DNA from 2 places in the Erythrobacter sp. S267 genome. Region 2 is predicted to be linked to the other one. Evidence: predicted binding sites of a transcription regulator. Region 2 holds the regulator's gene; the other holds the start of a gene.

Region 1 (8,745 bases), 220 kb from region 2:
CTTGGCGCAAAGCTTCACCAGCGCGGCGACTTCAGCGGTTGAGGCCGGGGCCGCCAGACCCAGTGCCGCTCCCGAATAGCGCCCACGCCAATCGGTCAGCCATGGGTCCAGATCCTCCGTCATAGTGGTGAAACCCTTGGGGCCCAGCAATTCAGAGGCGTCTTGGCAAAAGATATTGGTGCGAGTCTTGGTCGTCATCATTGTTGCGCTCATGCCACACAATAGCGCGAATACGCTATCGGTAAATCGTGTGACGGGGCAGGGTTAAGCCAGCGTTCAATCGCAAACGCTAGCTGTTGCGACCACTGCACGGGGGCGTTTGTGCAAAGTTTGCATGCAAGCGTCCAGTCGGCCGTCCAGTGATTTGTCGGAAGGAAACCAACACACCGCCATGCCCAGCCTGCTTCCCTTTGCAGCGCCCTTCGCTTTGCTGCTCCCTTTGTTGGGGCAGAGCAGCGTGGTTGTGCCTGTCGGAGGAACAGGATTGCTGAATGCGGGCGAGGAACTGACCTCCACGACGCCTGACAATGAACATCCGCCGGAAAGCGAAGAGCAGGCCGCTTCGCAGAGCGATATTAATCCGCTGAGCGCCTTCTATGCCTCGCAGAACGTCAATCAGGTGCGCATCCAGCAACGCGTTACGATCCGCATTTCTCCGCGTCGCCCGTCGACCCGTAATGAGCTTTTCGCTGATCTGCCTGCCAATGGCATTCCGGCCGATTTCGAAGAGCGGGAGATGGCGCGCTGTGTCCCCGTCTCTGGCATCGCCGCTGTGCAAACTGGCAACGGCAATCGGCTGATCCTGTACCTGCGCGATGATCGGATTGTGACCATCAATCTGGAACGATCCTGCCGTGCGCGCGATTTCTACTCCGGCTTTTATGTAGAGCGGAATGCGGATGGTCAGCTGTGCGTTGACCGCGACCTTCTCCAATCGCGCAGCGGCGCGAAATGCGAGATTGAGCGGATGCGGCAATTGGTCGCGGTGGAAGACTAAGCCCTTACTCGGTAAGCGCCTTAGACTGCGAAAGCGCCGCTCTCCCAGCGTTTCCCTAGGGCATTCCTTGACTTTTCAGCCATTTTTCGCCAATCGCCGCTCGACTGTCTGCACGGGGCGACTGCGCAGACACATTGGTTTATCCGCAGCGTCCAGCGCTGCCCTTATCCGGACATTTTGACCCGCATGACTTTTGCCGATCTCGGCCTATCTGACGAATTGTTGAAAGCGGTTGAAACCGCTGGATACACTGAGCCCACCGCAATCCAGGCCGAGGCGATCCCCGCCGTGCTGATGATGAAAGACATCATCGGCATCGCCCAAACAGGGACGGGCAAGACCGCCAGCTTTGTGCTGCCAATGATTGACGTCATGGCTTCGGGTCGCAGGCGGGCTTTGATGCCGCGCTCGCTGATCCTTGAACCGACGCGTGAGCTGGCAGCGCAAGTCGCTGAGAATTTTGAGAAATACGGGGCGAACCACGATCTGAAAATGGCGCTGCTGATCGGCGGCGTGCAGATGGGCGACCAGCTCAAGACGCTGAACGAAGGCGTCGACGTGCTGATCGCGACGCCGGGCCGGTTGATGGACCTGTTTGAGCGGGGCAAGATCCTGCTAAACGGCTGCGAATTGCTGGTGATCGACGAAGCCGACCGGATGCTCGACATGGGCTTCATCCCAGATATCGAATTCATCTGCGACAAGCTGCCAGAGACGCGTCAAACGATGCTGTTCTCGGCCACTATGCCGCCTCCGATTGAGAAGTTGGCGAAGACGTTCCTCAACAATCCCAAGCGGATAGAGACGGCGCGCGCCGCTTCCACCAATCAGGACATCACCGCGTTCAAAGTGCCGGTCAAGGCGCGGCAAAAGCGCGATACGCTCGAATGGCTGCTCGCCAATGACCATATCGAAACAGCGATTATCTTCGCCAACCGCAAGACGACCGTGCGCGAGCTTAACAAGCATCTTCAGAAGCGCGGTTTTGCCAGTGGCGAGATTCATGGCGACATGGATCAAAGCTCACGCCTGAAGGAATTGGACCGGTTCAAATCGGGTGATGTGAATATCCTCGTCGCCTCTGATGTTGCCGCGCGCGGGCTCGATATCAAGGGCGTCAGCCACGTCTTCAACTTCGACACGCCATGGCACCCGGATGACTATGTTCACCGGATCGGGCGCACGGGACGGGCAGGGGCCAAGGGCCGCGCCTTCACTCTTGTCGCGGATGAAGACGCGGAAGCCATCGACAATGTCGAAAAGCTGACGGGCGCCAAGATCAAGGTGTTCGGCAAAGAAGACGTGCGGGTTGAGCTCGCCGATCCTTCCGAGCGCAAATCGAAGCCCAAGGCCAAGTCTGACGAAGCGTCTGAAAGCGCTCCTTCGGATGACGATGCGCCAGCGCCCAAGAAGCCTCGCTCGCGCCGTGCAAAGCGCGATGACGACGCGTCAGACTCGAAAGCCGAAGCGCCTGCACCCAGTCCCAAGCGCCGCGAGAAATCCGACGCTGCGGCTGAAAAGCCCGAGCCCAAACCGCGCCGCCGCAAACGCGACGAAGATGATGCTCCAACCGAGCCGGGCGAATGGAACGGCCCCAAGCCGGGCTTTCTGGACTTTGGGGCTGGCTGAGCCACCCGTTACGCTGGTGGCACGGCCTTAAGCTCAGCATTGCCGAATATCCCGGAGCGGATCGAAGTGATCGGCAGTGCTCTAACGCCTAGCCAACCACCGTCACAAAGCTGTCGATCACGCGCTTTTCGCCTGCGCCTTCGAAATTGATCGTCAGTTTGTTGCCTTCCTGATCGATGACGCAGCCTGTGCCGAATTTTGCGTGCTCAACCATCGCGCCGATGGCGATGTCGGAGCGGGCGGGGGCGGCGAAGCTGGCGGCGCTGCGGCCGGGTTCGGCGACGCGCTGTTGCTTGGTTTCGTAGCCGCTCTCGATTGCTCTGCGCCATCCCGGACCGCGCGACTGGGCGCGTTCTGGCCGGTCTCTTGCGACATGGGCGAAGGGGTCTTCGTTCTCGCTCCAATTGGCCTGCCATAAAGACGCGCCGCCGGTCAGCGTTGTTTCCTGATCGATATGTTCTTCAGGCAATTCTTCGATAAAGCGCGAGGGGATGGAGCTGGTCCATTGGCCGTAAATCCGCCGGTTTGCCGCATGCAGGATCGTGCAGCGCCGCCGCGCGCGCGTGATCGCAACGTAAGCGAGGCGGCGTTCTTCTTCGAGGCTGGCGAGGCCGCCTTCGTCAATCGCACGCTGCGAAGGGAAGACGCCTTCCTCCCACCCCACGCAAAAGACATGATCGAACTCCAGCCCCTTTGCGGCATGGATCGTCATGATCGTGACGGTTTCCTCTTCATCGCCGCGGTCATTGTCCATGACGAGGCTGACATGTTCGAGGAAATCGCCGAGCGTCTCATACTCCTCCATCGCGCGGGCGAGTTCGGAGAGGTTCTCCGCACGGCCGGCGCTTTCGGGCGAGCGGTCCTTGGCGAGCATGTCGTTATAGCCGCACTCGTCCAGCACGAGGCGAAGGAGGTCCGCCGGAGACATCTCCTCCACCGCCTCACGCCAGGCGAGGAATTGCCGCAACAATCCGCCAATGGTGTTCGCCGCCCGCGTCGGCAGCTCGTCGCTATCCGCCAATTGCAAGGACGCCGCCGCCAAAGGCAGGCCGGATTTGCGCGCATGGCTGTGCATCCGCTCAAGCGTCTTGGAGCCAAGCCCGCGCTTGGGTTGGTTGTAGATCCGCTCAAACGCCAGATCATCCTGCGGCTGCGCAATGACGCGCAAATAGGCGAGGGCGTCGCGAATCTCGGCCCGCTCGTAAAAGCGGAAGCCCCCGATGATGCGGTAATTGATGCCGGTCTGGATGAAGCGGTCTTCGAACTCGCGGGTTTGATACTGCGCGCGCACGAGAATCGCGACCTGATCGAGCGATGCGCCTTCGCGTTCGAGCCGCTCAATCTCCTCACCCACTTTGCGCGCTTCTTCGGGCGCGTCCCAGACGCCGATCACCTTCACGGTGTCGCCGCCATTGGTCTCGGTCCACAGCGTCTTGTCATGCCGCTCAGAATTGGCGCGGATCAGGCCGGAGGCAGCGCCTAGAATATGCGGAGTGGAGCGGTAATTCTGCTCCAACCGGATCACAGCGGCGCCCGGAAAATCCTTTTCAAACCGCAGGATATTGGCAACCTCTGCGCCGCGCCATGAATAGATCGACTGGTCGTCATCGCCGACCACGCAGATATTCTTGCGCGTCTGAGCGAGCAGCCGCAGCCATAGATACTGGACAGCATTGGTGTCCTGATATTCGTCGACGAGGATGTATTTGAAACGCTGCTGATATTCGGCCAGCACATCAGTGTGAGCGCGGAAGATGTTGAGCACATGCAGCATCAGATCGCCGAAATCGCAGGCATTCAGCGCCTTCAAGCGATCCTGATAGAGCTGATAGAACTCTCGGCCCCGGCCATTGGCAAAAGCCTCACTCTTACCTGCATCAAGGTCATCGGGGTTCAGCCCGCGGTTTTTCCAGCGGTCGATCAGCCCGGCAAGCTGGCGCGGAGGCCAGCGCTTCACATCCTCATCATTGTCGGTGATCAGCTGCTTCAAGAGCCTGATCTGATCGTCCGTGTCGATGATCGTGTAATTCGATTGCAGCCCGACCAGCTCTGCATGGCGGCGAAGCATCTTGGCGCAGATCGAGTGGAAGGTGCCGAGCCAAGGCATGCCTTCACCGGGATTGCCCAAATGCCCCTCAACCCGCTCACGCATTTCGCGCGCGGCTTTGTTGGTGAAGGTGACGCAGAGAATCTCGCTCGGCCAGGCGCGGCGGGTTGCCACCAAATGCGCAAGGCGAGCGGTCAGCGCAGCGGTCTTCCCCGTGCCAGCGCCCGCCAGCATCAGCACCGGTCCCTCGGTCGTCAGCACAGCCTCACGCTGCGGCGGGTTCAGCCGCGCGGCATAGGCTGGGACGTTCTGCTCAGCCGAGGGTAGGGGGACAACATTGGTCATAAAGCGTGATGCGAACAATTAGAGAACAATTGACAGAGAGGCAACCTTGCATATCTCCGCAGTGAACGCATCTTGCGCGGACGCAGTCTCCCCCGATTTCGCCCCGATTTTCGACCTATCGCGTTTTGGCGTCGCCTCCCGCTCACCTGTGCGAGGGGCGCGATGCGGGGCGTGCAGATGCCTTTGCAGCCAGCGCCGACCCTGCCATCACGGCACTCGTTCGTTGCGCTTGGAACCAACCAAAGGAGCATTCCATGCGTCAATCTCATTACCTCTTATTCGGAGTCGCCGCTGTGGCGCTCACCTACGTCGCCGCTTCGCCAGGAATGGCGCAGGCGCCCGACGCAGCAGAGGTGTCCACTCCCGCTGATCCGACCATGACTGAGGAGCAACAGGCCGAACACGACAGCTGGCCCCCGGAAAAGCAGAGCGAATATGCTGTCTGGCCGGCAGAGACCAAGGGCTATTACTGGTCGCTCTCTGCTGAGCGTCAGAAGATGTTCTGGGCCTTGGCCAATTCGGACAAGATCGCGCTCACCGCGATGACGGGGCCGGAGCGGGACGCGGCCTGGGACCAGATTGAGGCGCGCGCTGGCCCACCTCCTTCTGCGGGCTAAGCGGCTCTTTCCAGCTGCAAAAGCCACAACTTCGCCTTGCCGACCTTGCGCTCAGATTCCACGCTGAGCCCCTTGATCTGCGGTGTCTCCTTGACGCTCGTTTCCAGAGCGATCCAGGTGGCATCGCCGATCCAGCCCAACCGCAACAGCCGGTCGAGGGCAACCTCGCCCGCGTTGGTGAAATAGGGAGGGTCGGCAAGGATGAGGTCGTAGGGTTGCGAAGCGGCCCTGAGCGCGGTCGCTGACCCTGCATCCACCGCCGCCCGGTCGCGTGCGCGCAGCGTTGCAACATTGGCGCGGATCGCGTCGAGGGCGGGGCGGTCTTGCTCAACGAACAGACAATGCGCTGCCCCTCTGGACAGCGCCTCCAACCCCAGCGCGCCTGACCCTGCGAAGAGATCAGCGACGCGCAATTCCTCAAAGCTGCCAAGCCTGCTGGTCAGCATCGAAAATAGCGTCTCGCGCGTGCGGTCGGCGGTGGGCCGGGTCGCATCGCCCTTGGGCGCCGTCAGCTTCCGCCCGCGCCATTCGCCAGCGATAATCCGCATTACTTCGCGCCTTTCAGTGAAGCGCGGAAGCGGTCGAGGTCGCCGGTGCGGATGCGCGCGGCCTGACCCCGGCCAAGCTCTCCCAACAGGAACGGCCCGTATGCCACCCGGATCAAGCGGTTCACTTTGAGCCCGAGATATTCGAGCACCCGGCGCACCTCGCGATTCTTACCCTCGGTGATGGTCATCTCGATCCACTTGTTCTTGCCTGATGATCCCTGTTCAAGGTTGGCGTCGATTGAGCCATAGCGCACGCCTTCGATCTCGACGCCCTCACTCAGAGCTTCAAGTTGATCCTGCGTCACATCGCCAAAGGCGCGGGCGCGGTAGGTGCGCGGGATGCCAGACGAAGGAAGCTCCATCTGCCGCTTCAGCCCGCCATCATTGGTAAGCAGCAGCAGCCCTTCGGTGTTCATGTCCAGCCTCCCAATGGGCATCACGCGCGGGGCGTCCTTTGGCAGGGCATTCACCAGTGCAGAGTAAATCGTCGCACGCCCCGCCGGATCACGTTCCGCGGTGAGGAGACCGGTGGGCTTGTTGAAGGCAAACAGCTGCGTCGGCTCTGGCCCTGCGACCAGCTTGCCATCGACGCTGACGCCTTTGAGGCTGGTGAGGAAGGTTGCGGGCGTTGTAACCGGCTTGCCGTCCAGCGTGATGCGTCCGGCTTCGATCATCCGCTCAATCTCGCGCCGCGACGCGACACCAGCGCGAGCGAGCAATTTGGCGATGCGGTCGCCTTCTGGGCGGTCTTCGGACTTTTTGGGGTTGGTTGGCATGGAGCGCGCTTTAGGCGCTCAAGGCTCCTTGCACAATCGCATCAAAGCGCGCGATCCCGCCTTCCAGCGTGCCGAGGGTGAGTTCCTTGACCGCGCCGCTCTCCAGACCCTGCTGGCCCAGCTCTGCTGCGCGGAAGTCTTCGGAGGCAAACACCCCGCCATCGAGCAGCTTCCAGGACCGCTCCCAATGGTCGCGCGCTTTGTCCGTCGTCGGTTCTTCCGCGATCAGCATGAAGTCCTCAACCAGCGTCAGATCATGCGCCTGCGGCATCAGCACCATCACGTTGACGTAATCGGGGCTGGGCACGATCACAGTCGCAGGCAGCAGTTGATAGGCGAAGGTCACGAGTTTGCGCATCGCCTCCATATCGCTGAGGTCCACGCCCTCCATCTCCTCCAAGCGGCCAACGGCAGAGCGCATATGCGGCCCGACACTGTCGCCCGCTGTCACCCCGTCCTTGAAGAACGGCCCGATCGTGTTCGCGTGGAGGCGGGTCACGTGATAGCTTTCAAGGAAGGCGTCCATGATCAGCTTCCAATTGCCTTTGACCGTGTGAGTCTTGCGGCGGAAGAGATGCGCGTCCGGCATTCCGAAGGCGGCGAAATCCTCGCTCACCCGCGCGGCATCAGAGAAATCGGCACCTTCTTCGGGCGCAAACCAGATCAGCCCGCCTGCTTCCAGACTGGGCAGCTCCACCAGACTGTGCTTGGCCTTATCGAGGCCGGGGAAGGTTTCGGGCCGGGGCAGGGCGAGCAGCTTGCCATCGAGCTTATAGGTCCAGGCGTGATAGGGGCAGACAAGGCGAGCGGCGCATTGCACCTCTTCTCCCTCGACGAGCCGAGTGCCGCGATGGCGACATACGTTAAGGAACACATGGGCCCTGCCGTCCTTGTCGCGCGTGATGAGGAGCGGTCGCCCGGTGTCGTCATGCGGCACCGCCATTCCGGGTTCGGGCAGCAAGGCGCTTGGCACCAAGACTTGCGGCAGCCGGTCGAACAGCTTGGCTTTCTCAAGCGCAAAGTGATCCGGGCAAGTGTAGCGGCTCGCCGGGACCGTCTGTCCGGGCTGGCCATCGCGCCATTCGCCGCGCCGAACCTCTTCCGCGAGCGCCAATTGCCCCTCAGTCGGTCGCAAAACCGGCTTGGGCGTTTCTTCGCGGGGTAAATCTGTTGTCGGAGCGTTCATGACGGCTTCCTTATCCCTCTCACCTGCGGCTAGTGTTGCACGAATTGACGGGATCACAAAAGGATAAGGGCGAATGAGCGACACCGCTACCGGTACAAGCGAGCGCGGAGGCCTGTGGGGTGCGATCAAGCCCTATCTGGAGAAAGAGGCGCTTGCCGCTTTTCTGCTCGGCGTGTCCTCAGGCTTTCCTTTTGCGCTGCTTGCGGCGACGCTGACGACGCGATTGGCGCAGGACGGGATCGAGAAATCGACCGTCACTGCCTTCACGCTGGTCTTCCTCAGCTACAATTTCAAATTCCTGTGGGCGTGGGTCGTCGATTCCGTTCGCTTGCCGGTGATCGGGCGGTTGGGCCTGCGCGTTTCGTGGATGCTGGTGGTTGGCGTGCTGGTGATTGCGGCGGTGTTCAACCTCGCTTTGGCAGACCCGAAGGAGGACATCGCGTGGGTTGCGATCTCCGCCATCATGCTGGGCGCTGCGGGCGCCACCTTTGACATCATCATCGATGCCTACCGGATTGAGACATTAAAGCCGTACCAGCTGGGCGTTGGTTCGGGCATGAGCCAATATGGCTGGCGGATCGGCGCGGCAGGGGCAGGGGC
Region 2 (8,745 bases):
ATCTGGCGGTTCTGTCGTGCCATGAGCGGCAATCCGCCCGCCTTGCGCTTGCGCTGCGTGCCGCGGGCCTCGATGGGCGTGCGATTGATAGCCAGTTCGTGCTGCTTGGAGCAGTTGAGCGCCTTCCACGCGGTATCGCTGACATCGCGCCCGAACGAGCCCATGATCTGCTTCGCGATGGAGGGCTGAGATGAACCGCCAGCAATCCATTCTTGCTGCTCGAGGGGTTACAGACCCGCATGACCGTCTGATCACTGCGGATGAACCCTTGGCTGAGCTGCATCAGAGCTGTGGGGGCGCGTTGCCTGGGACTCTCGCTGTGCCCGAACTGCTCGAGCTGGTGCGTCAGAGCCGCCAAATGGACCTGCGTATCGCCCGCGAATTCAGCGCCTTTGACGGTGAGGAAATGGTCAGCGGCTTTGCCCGCATCCATCCCTTGGGCGAAGATGAGGGCGGCGGTTGCGAGGTGCTGGTCGAAAACTGGCACCGGGCCCAGCAAGCACAGCCAAGCTCTCGAGCAGCGGCAGAACGACTCGATGCCATCGACCGCGCCTCTGCTGAGGTTACCGCTAGGCTTGATGCGCGGCAGTGCGTCCAATTCATTTCCGTGAACGCCGCCGATGTGGAGGGGCTTGCAGAGGCGATCGAGGCATCACCAGGCAAAGCGTGGAGCGAGTTTGTAACCCTCGCCAAGATTGCGCACCAACAACCACTCCATTGGCGTTTGCTCGATGGTGCCCATGCCGAGCTGCCCGGATCGCAGCGCGATTGGCGCGTTCGCCTTATTCCCGTGGGGCCAGATGGGTCCGCTCCAAGAGGATTCGAGCTGCTATTCGTCGCCGACCAGCCTTTGGTTGGCAAGACCGATGAGGAAGAGCAGGCACGGGAGGATACGCAATCCCGTCTGATCGGAAGTGCGCTGACTCCGGTGCTGCGCCAGCCTATTGCGCGGATCATCGCCAATGCGGAAACCATTCGCGCCCGGCTCGCTGGGCCTTTGCGGGAAGATTACAGCGACTATGCCGGCAATATCGCATCCGCCGGTCAGCATCTGTCCGCAATGCTGGATGATCTGGCTGATCTTGAAGTGGTTGAGGCTCCCGGTTTCTCCGCTGCGAAAGAGCGGGTGGATCTCGCCGATGTCGCGCGCCGTGCTGCCGGTATCCTAGGCGTGAGGGCTCAGGCCAAGGGCATCACGGTTGTTCTTGAGAAGGAAGAGAGCGACGAAGAGCAGGTGGTTGCAACTGCCGAGTTCCGGCGTGTCTTGCAGATCCTGATCAATCTGATCGGCAATGCGATCAACTATTCGCCAGAAAACAGTGCAGTCACAATCTCAACTCGCACCGAAGGCGATGTCTCTTACGTCAGCGTGGCCGATGAAGGTCCGGGTGTGACCAGTGAGCAAGCAGACAGGATTTTTGAGAAATTCGAACGCCTTGGCCGCGATAAAGATGGCGTTAGCGATGGTGGATCAGGTCTCGGCCTCTACATCTCACGCAAGCTCGCTTTGGCGATGGAGGGAGACCTCGAAGTGAGACAGCCAGACCAGATGGGCCGTTCAACAGGCGCAGAATTCCGGTTGAGCTTGCCAACCGCCTAAAGCGGCGCTCCGACATGACGTTATGCCAGAGCGCCGGAAGGTGTCTTAGCGCTGGCCAATCGGCACGTAATCGCGCGTCGTTGGGCCGGTGTAGAGCTGACGCGGACGGCCAATGACCTGAGCTGGATCGGAGATCATCTCATTCCACTGCGCGACCCACCCTACGGTGCGGGCCAGCGCGAAGAGCGCGGTGAACATCGTCGTCGGGAAGCCAATCGCCGAAAGGATGATACCCGAGTAGAAGTCGACATTCGGGAACAGCTTCTTCTCGATGAAATACGGATCGTTCAGCGCGATCTCTTCGAGCGCTAGAGCGGTTTCGAACACTGGATCCTGCACGTTCAGTGCGTCAAACACTTCGCGCACGGTCTTTTGCATAACCGTGGCGCGTGGGTCGTAGTTTTTGTACACGCGGTGGCCAAAGCCCATCAGGCGGAACGGATCGTTCTTGTCCTTGGCACGCTCGATATAGTGTGGAATCTTGTCCGGAGTGCCGATTTCGCGCAGCATGTTCAGAGCCGCCTCGTTCGCGCCGCCATGAGCCGGGCCCCAAAGGCAGGCAATCCCAGCAGAGATACAGGCGAACGGGTTTGCGCCCGATGATCCTGCGAGGCGCACAGTCGACGTCGAAGCGTTCTGTTCGTGGTCGGCGTGAAGGATGAAGATGCGGTCCATCGCCTTCTCAACCGCCGGAATGACCTCATATTCTTCCGCTGGAACGCCGAAGGTCATGCGCAGGAAGTTGCCGGTGTAGCTCAGCGAGTTATCTGGCTGCATCATCGGCTGACCGATGGAATACTTGTATGCGTTGGCCGCAATCGTTGGCATCTTCGCGATCAAGCGGTGCGAGCTGATCTTGCGGTGCTCAGGATCGGAGATGTCGGTGCTGTCGTGGTAGAACGCCGACAGCGCGCCAACGACGCCACACATAATCGCCATCGGGTGCGCGTCACGACGGAAGCCCTGGTAAAAGCTGTTCATCTGATCGTGCAGCATCGTGTGCCGGGTGATCGTATAGGTGAAGTCGTCCAGCTCTTCCGCGCTCGGCAGTTCGCCGTTCAGCAGCAGATAGCTGACTTCCATGAAGCTGGAATGCTCAGCCAATTGGCCAATGGGGTAACCACGGTGGAGCAAGACCCCTTCCTGACCGTCAATATAGGTCAGAGCGCTTTCGCAGCTTGCGGTCGACTTGTAGCCGGGATCGAAGGTGAAAGCGCCGGTTTGACCGTACAGCTTCCGGATATCGACCACATCGGGGCCAGTGCTGCCCTGAAGCACGGGAAACTCATAAGTTTCACCGCCCAGTTCGAGTTTCGCTTGCTTGTCTGCCAAGGCTTGTATCCTTCCCTCAATCAATTGCGCCGAACACGATCACTACGCGGCCTGCGCGTCGATCCGTGCCAGCGATTCTTCCCGTCCAAGAAGAACCAGAACATCGAAAATCCCGGGTGACGTTGTCGTCCCAGTCAGCGCGGCTCGCATGGGCTGCGCCAGCTTGCCGAGACCCAGTTCGAGTTCTTCGGCGAGCGATTTGGTAGTGGCTTCGAGAGCCTCACTTGTCCAGTCATTTTCCTTCGCAAGTGCAGCAAAAATGTGCTTGAGCCTTGCACGGCCTGCATCATCGAGCAGTTTTGCCGCTTTTTCGGTCATTTCCAGCGGTCGTTTGGCGAACAGAAAGCCAGCGCCATCAGCGAGTTCGTCCAAGTTCTTGGCACGTGTTTTGAGCACTGGCATCGCTTTGGATAATAGCGCCTCATCCACGCCCTCTCCAATCCGGGAAGCTACCAAGGGGGTAAGCGCCGCATCATCAGTTTCGCGAATATAGTGCCCATTGAGGTTTTCGAGCTTCTTGAGGTCGAAGCGAGAAGGGCTCTTGCCAACACCTGAAAGATCAAACAGCTCAATCGCTTCATCCCGCGTGATTTCTTCGCGGTCACCGTGCCCCCAGCCAAGCCGCAGCAGGTAATTGAACAGAGCATCTGACAGGATGCCCATATCGTCGCGATACTCATCCACCGCCTGCGCGCCGTGACGTTTGGAAAGCTTTGCGCCGTCAGCACCGTGGATCAGAGGGATGTGGGCATATACCGGATCGGGCCATCCGCCTTCGATTGCGTCCATAGCGCGATAGATCGGAAGTTGTCGGAAGGCGTTGTTCAAGTGGTCATCGCCGCGGATCACATGGGTCACCCCCATGTCATGATCGTCCACCACCACTGCGAGCATATAGGTCGGAGAACCATCGGCACGCAGGATGATGTAATCATCAAGCTCGGCATTCTTGACCGAGACGGAGCCCTGAACCTCGTCCACGATCGTGATCTCGCCATCAAGCGGAGTTTTCAACCGCACGGCGAACGGCGCCCCTTCAGGAGCCTCTGAAGGATCACGGTCCCGCCAACGTCCATCATAGCGCATCGGTTGTTTGTTGGCGCGTTGCTCGGCGCGCATGGCCTCCAGCTCTTCCGGCGTGGCAAAGCACTTATACGCGTATCCGGCCTCAAGCAGCTTATGCGCCACTTCCGCATGACGTTCTGCACGCTGCGACTGGAAGGTTGGTGCCTCGTCATAGTCAAGGCCGAGCCAATCAAGCCCGTCGAGGATCGCGTCAATCGCCTCCTGCGTGGACCGCTTCTTGTCCGTATCCTCAATCCGCAAAAGCGCTTTGCCGCCATGGTGACGGGCATAAAGCCAGTTGAACAGCGCCGTGCGCGCACCGCCAATATGCAGAAAGCCCGTGGGCGAGGGCGCGAAGCGGGTGACAACTGCTTGCGGTGTTGGGCTTGCCATAAAGCCTAAATTCCTATTCATTCAATGGGCGCACAACCAAGCCAGTCGCAGGGTGAGGGGGCCGATGGCTGATACGCCGCTAATACCGATTGCGGGAGAGGACGAGGCTGAGCGTGGCACTTGCAGTGCTGCGCCCGATGGGCCTGCCAAATCCGCAAGCCGCCTGTGGCAAAGCGGAGGCGAATTGTCCAGCTTGAGCACCGCGCTTGGCAACCGTGCAGAGCGCTTTCTGGTCGAGGCAGGATTTGACCGCGCCCCTTGGCTCGCTGTCTTGTTTGCGGGCGGTATCCTCACATGGTTTGCTTTGCGCAACCCTTGGCAATGGGTGAGTGTGATTGGTGCATGCCTTTTGCTGGCCTTGCTCGCGTTGGCACTTTGGCGTGACCGTATCGACCGAGACCGTTTGCGATCCGCTGTCATCGCCGCCTCAATCGTGTTCGCGGCAGGGATGGCGGTAATCTGGATCCGCTCCGAGGTTGTTGGGGCGCAGGCCATTGAGCGTCCAATGATCGAGCGTGTGCAAGGCTATGTCCTCGACCGGGAGGATCAACCCTCCCAAGATCGCATTCGACTGACCATGGCGGTGCGCGATGCGGAAACGGCGCAAAGCCGCAAGATCCGTGTGAACGTGCCGATCGAGACGGCCGCACGCGCGGTCGAAGCTGTGGGTGATGATGCGCTGGCCGAAGGGGCGGTCGTTCGCATGCGGGTCCGATTGATGCCTCCCGCTAGCCCGATGTTGCCGGGTGCCTATGATTTTGCGCGTGCCGCTTGGTTCAAGGGGCTTGCCGGGACGGGCAGTGTGTTGGGCGAGGTTGAGATTGTCGAACCAGCACCACAAGCAAGCGGTCTGCCAGCGATCCAGCGCGCTCTCTCAGCCCATGTGCGCAGCAGGGTCGACGGGTCGGCGGGCACCATTGCGGCGGCCTTTGCCAGCGGAGATCGTGGGTCGATTACCGAGGCCGATGACGATGCGATGCGCGATTCAGGCCTCTACCACCTGCTTTCGATAAGCGGCCTGCATGTGAGCGCTGTGATCGCTGCGGCCTATCTGCTGGCGCTCAAAACCTTCGCATTGGTCCCGGCTATAGCATTACGGGTGCGCTTGCCCGTTGTGGCGGCGGGCGCAGGTGCATTGGCCGGGATCGGATACACCTTGCTCACCGGCGCGGAGGTTCCCACAGTGAGGAGCTGCGCGGCGGCCATGTTGGTCTTGATCGCGCTCGCCATGGGGCGTGAGGCCCTGTCAATGCGGATGGTTGCGGCTGCTGCGATGTTCGTCATGCTGATGTGGCCAGAGAGTGCCATCGGGCCCAGTTTCCAAATGAGCTTCTCCGCCGTCATCGCGATTGTGGCTCTGTCATCCTGCGCTCCGGTCCGTGCATTCCTTGCCCCGCGCGAGGAGAGCTGGTTCAAGAGTTCGGGCCGCAAGGTTGCGATGCTTTTCATAACTGGTCTCGTCATTGAAATCGCGCTGATGCCAATCGTGCTGTTTCATTTCCACCGCGCTGGGTTCTACGGCGCCTTCGCCAATGTTTTCGCCATTCCGCTTGTCACCTTCATCGCCATGCCAGCCATTGCGCTTGGACTGGTGTTCGACCTTTTGGGACTGGGAGCGCCATTTTGGTGGGTAGCTGAGGGCTCTCTCAACTTGTTGCTTGGCATTGCGCGGTTCACATCATCGCAACCTGGAGCAACCAAGTTGATGCCGCAAATGAGTTGGCTCGCTATTGCCCTGTTCGCCGCTGGAGGGCTGTGGGTGGCCCTTTGGAAGGGCGGCGCCCGACTGCTGGGATTTGTCCCATGGGCGGTTGCTTCTGCAATGTTGCTCTCCACTCCAATCCCTGACGTGTTGATTGGGCGTGAAGGACGCCATGTCGGTATCACAATTGCGGGCCCCGACGGATCGAGCCGTTTGCTGTCGTTGCGCGATAGCCGCTCATCCTATTCGCGCGATAATCTGCTGGAACTGGCCAGCGTTACCAGTGAGCCTATCCCGCTTGCAGAGTGGCAGGGAGCTCAATGCTCGCCTGAATTCTGCACCATCGTCTTGAACCGCGGAGGACGAGACTGGTCGCTCCTGCTGGCGCGCAACCGAGAATTGATCGAAGAACGCTCCCTTGCCGCTGCCTGTGAGCGCGCTGACATTGTCGTGGCCGATCGTTTCCTGCCTCGTTCATGTCAGCCACGCTGGCTGAAGGCGGATCGCAACATGCTGCTTGAGACCGGCGGTCTTGCTCTCAACCTTGCTGATGGAGAGGTCACTACTGTCGCCGCATCGCAAGGGGAGCATGGTTGGTGGCGCGGGGAAGGGGACTGACACCCCTTAAGACCCCGCGCTCACCTTAAATCAGTGATAGCGACGAAGCAGGCCTGCAAGCTTGCCTTGGACCTTTACCTCGTCGGAGCCATAGACCTGCGGGTCGTGAGATGCATTGGCGGGATCAAGCCGCACCAACGCGCCGTCCTTGTGCAGGTATTTGAGAGTGGCCTCCTCATCGCGGACAAGCGCCACGACAATTTCGCCATCGCGGGCAGTGTCAGTCCGACGCACGAGCGCGAAATCGCCATCGAAAATGCCCGCTTCGATCATGGAATCGCCCGAAACTTCGAGAGCATAATGTTCTCCCGGCCCAAGCAACGCTGCCGGAACCGGCAGGGAGCTCTGCCCCTCGAGCGCTTCAATCGGCGCACCTGCCGCAATCCGTCCATGAAGCGGGATCTCGATCACGTCATTGGCCGCTGCGGGCACAGGCGGCGCAGAGGCAACTGTCGAAGCCATTGGATCATTCGCCGGAGCCACGCTGCGCGGAGCAGGCGTTGAATCCTCTGGCATCTTGATCACTTCAAGCGCGCGCGCCCGGTTGGGCAGACGCCGGATAAAGCCTCGCTCCTCGAGCGCAGAGATCAAGCGGTGGACGCCCGACTTGCTCTTCAGGTCGAGCGCTTCCTTCATTTCTTCAAAGCTCGGCGAGATGCCGGTTTCTTCAAGCCGCTGCTGAATGAAGCGGACCAATTCGTGTTGCTTTGCCGTCAACATGGGCAAACTCCGTTAAGGCGCACATATCAAGCGGCGTGAGAACGCCCCTAAGTGCCGAATCTCAACGCGCCCCCAGAGGCACCTCCATTTGGGAACATGTGAGGTGCATTTCAGAACGCTGCCCGCGCACCGTATGGTGAACGAATGTGGAACAAGTAGGCAACTTGATCCGTCAAGTCAAGCCGGTGAAACCGTCAAAACCGCGCAATTCAGGCGTTTAGGAATGGAAGAACCGTAACCGGCTCCCATTCTTCGAGCGGGCCAGAGTTTTCGTCCCGCACAATCAAGCAGTTTGCCTCTGCGAGCTCCCGCAAGGCGCTGGAGTCCTTGGAAGCCAGTGGGATCACTCGGTGCCCGCCAAACCAGCCTCTCAAGAATGCGCGGCGCGGCCCTGTTGCCGGAAGTGGTGCATCAGTGCGGGCCTTGCGAAATCGGGGGAGGGGATTCGTTCTTGCCCATCCCCAAAGCACGACGCAGCAAAGGTAGGGCAAAGAGGAAGCAGGTGACAAAGCTCGACACCGGATTACCGGGTAGGCCGAGGATCACCTGCTTGCCGCGCTCCGTCTGTCTTTGAGCCACCATCAATGGTTTGCCCGGTTTGATCGCGACCTTCCAGAAAGCGATCTCCGCGCCCCAGTCGCGCAAGGCGGCCTGTATAAGATCGTGGTCGCCGACTGACGCCCCTCCAGAGGTGATGAGGATGTCGCAATCCTCTGCTTGAGCCAGAGCTTTGGCCAAAGCCACATGGTCGTCTGCGACCGGTCCGATGCGCAAGGTTTCCCCAGCCAAAGGCGCGAGCATAGCGGCTATCATCGCGCCATTGCTGGCAGGAATCTGGTCCGGTCCACAGTCTTCGGGATTTGCGGTGAGCTCGTCTCCGCTGTCGAGGATTGCGACCTTGGGACGCTTGCTGACGGAAAGGCTTGCATGGCCCGCTGAGATGGCGAGAGCGATGTGACCGGGACCAATCTGTGTGCCGGGTTTTAGGACTGTGTTGCCCTGGTGAAAGTCGAATCCTGCTCGTCGTACATGTTGGCCCGAGACGGGTGGAGTGGTTGCAGCGACAGCCTCGCCTTCGACCAGGGCGTTCTCCTGGATCAGCACCCTGTCCGCGCCTTGCGGCATATGCGCGCCCGTTGAGATACGCGCGCACTCTCCGGGGCTCAGTGCACCGTCAAACGGAGCGCCAGCGCGGCTTTCTCCGACCAAGCGCCATGGCCCATCGCCGGCGCCAATCGCATAGCCATCCATCGCGGAGAGATCGGCGGGAGGCTGAGTACGGCGCGCGGCAACATCGCCTGCCAGAACCCTCCCT

The links. Region 2 encodes LexA, which represses DNA repair genes until DNA is damaged. Its sites were predicted from a motif close to GTTCCNCNCTTGTTCT; they were not measured.
Region 1: the regulator LexA is predicted to act here: its motif matches at 5,030-5,045, upstream of AC0V6X_RS04335 (UvrD-helicase domain-containing protein).

Annotation. Positions count from the first base shown of each region.
Region 1 covers NZ_CP200298.1:947,629-956,373, forward strand. Annotated here, with positions in the region: partial or broken gene AC0V6X_RS04320 (FAD-binding oxidoreductase) at 1-198, opposite strand, end outside; gene AC0V6X_RS04325 (hypothetical protein) at 392-997, shown strand; gene AC0V6X_RS04330 (DEAD/DEAH box helicase) at 1,184-2,626, shown strand; gene AC0V6X_RS04335 (UvrD-helicase domain-containing protein) at 2,715-5,018, opposite strand; gene AC0V6X_RS04340 (hypothetical protein) at 5,273-5,635, shown strand; gene rsmD (16S rRNA (guanine(966)-N(2))-methyltransferase RsmD) at 5,632-6,183, opposite strand; gene AC0V6X_RS04350 (pseudouridine synthase) at 6,183-6,959, opposite strand; gene AC0V6X_RS04355 (aromatic ring-hydroxylating oxygenase subunit alpha) at 6,970-8,145, opposite strand; gene AC0V6X_RS04360 (AmpG family muropeptide MFS transporter) at 8,219-8,745, shown strand, end outside.
Region 2 covers NZ_CP200298.1:1,171,408-1,180,152, forward strand. Annotated here, with positions in the region: gene AC0V6X_RS05415 (hypothetical protein) at 1-194, shown strand, start outside; gene AC0V6X_RS05420 (sensor histidine kinase) at 191-1,600, shown strand; gene AC0V6X_RS05425 (citrate synthase) at 1,646-2,932, opposite strand; gene gltX (glutamate--tRNA ligase) at 2,975-4,390, opposite strand; gene AC0V6X_RS05435 (ComEC/Rec2 family competence protein) at 4,455-6,710, shown strand; gene lexA (transcriptional repressor LexA) at 6,741-7,430, opposite strand; gene AC0V6X_RS05445 (hypothetical protein) at 7,640-7,900, opposite strand; gene AC0V6X_RS05450 (molybdopterin molybdotransferase MoeA) at 7,842-8,745, opposite strand, start outside.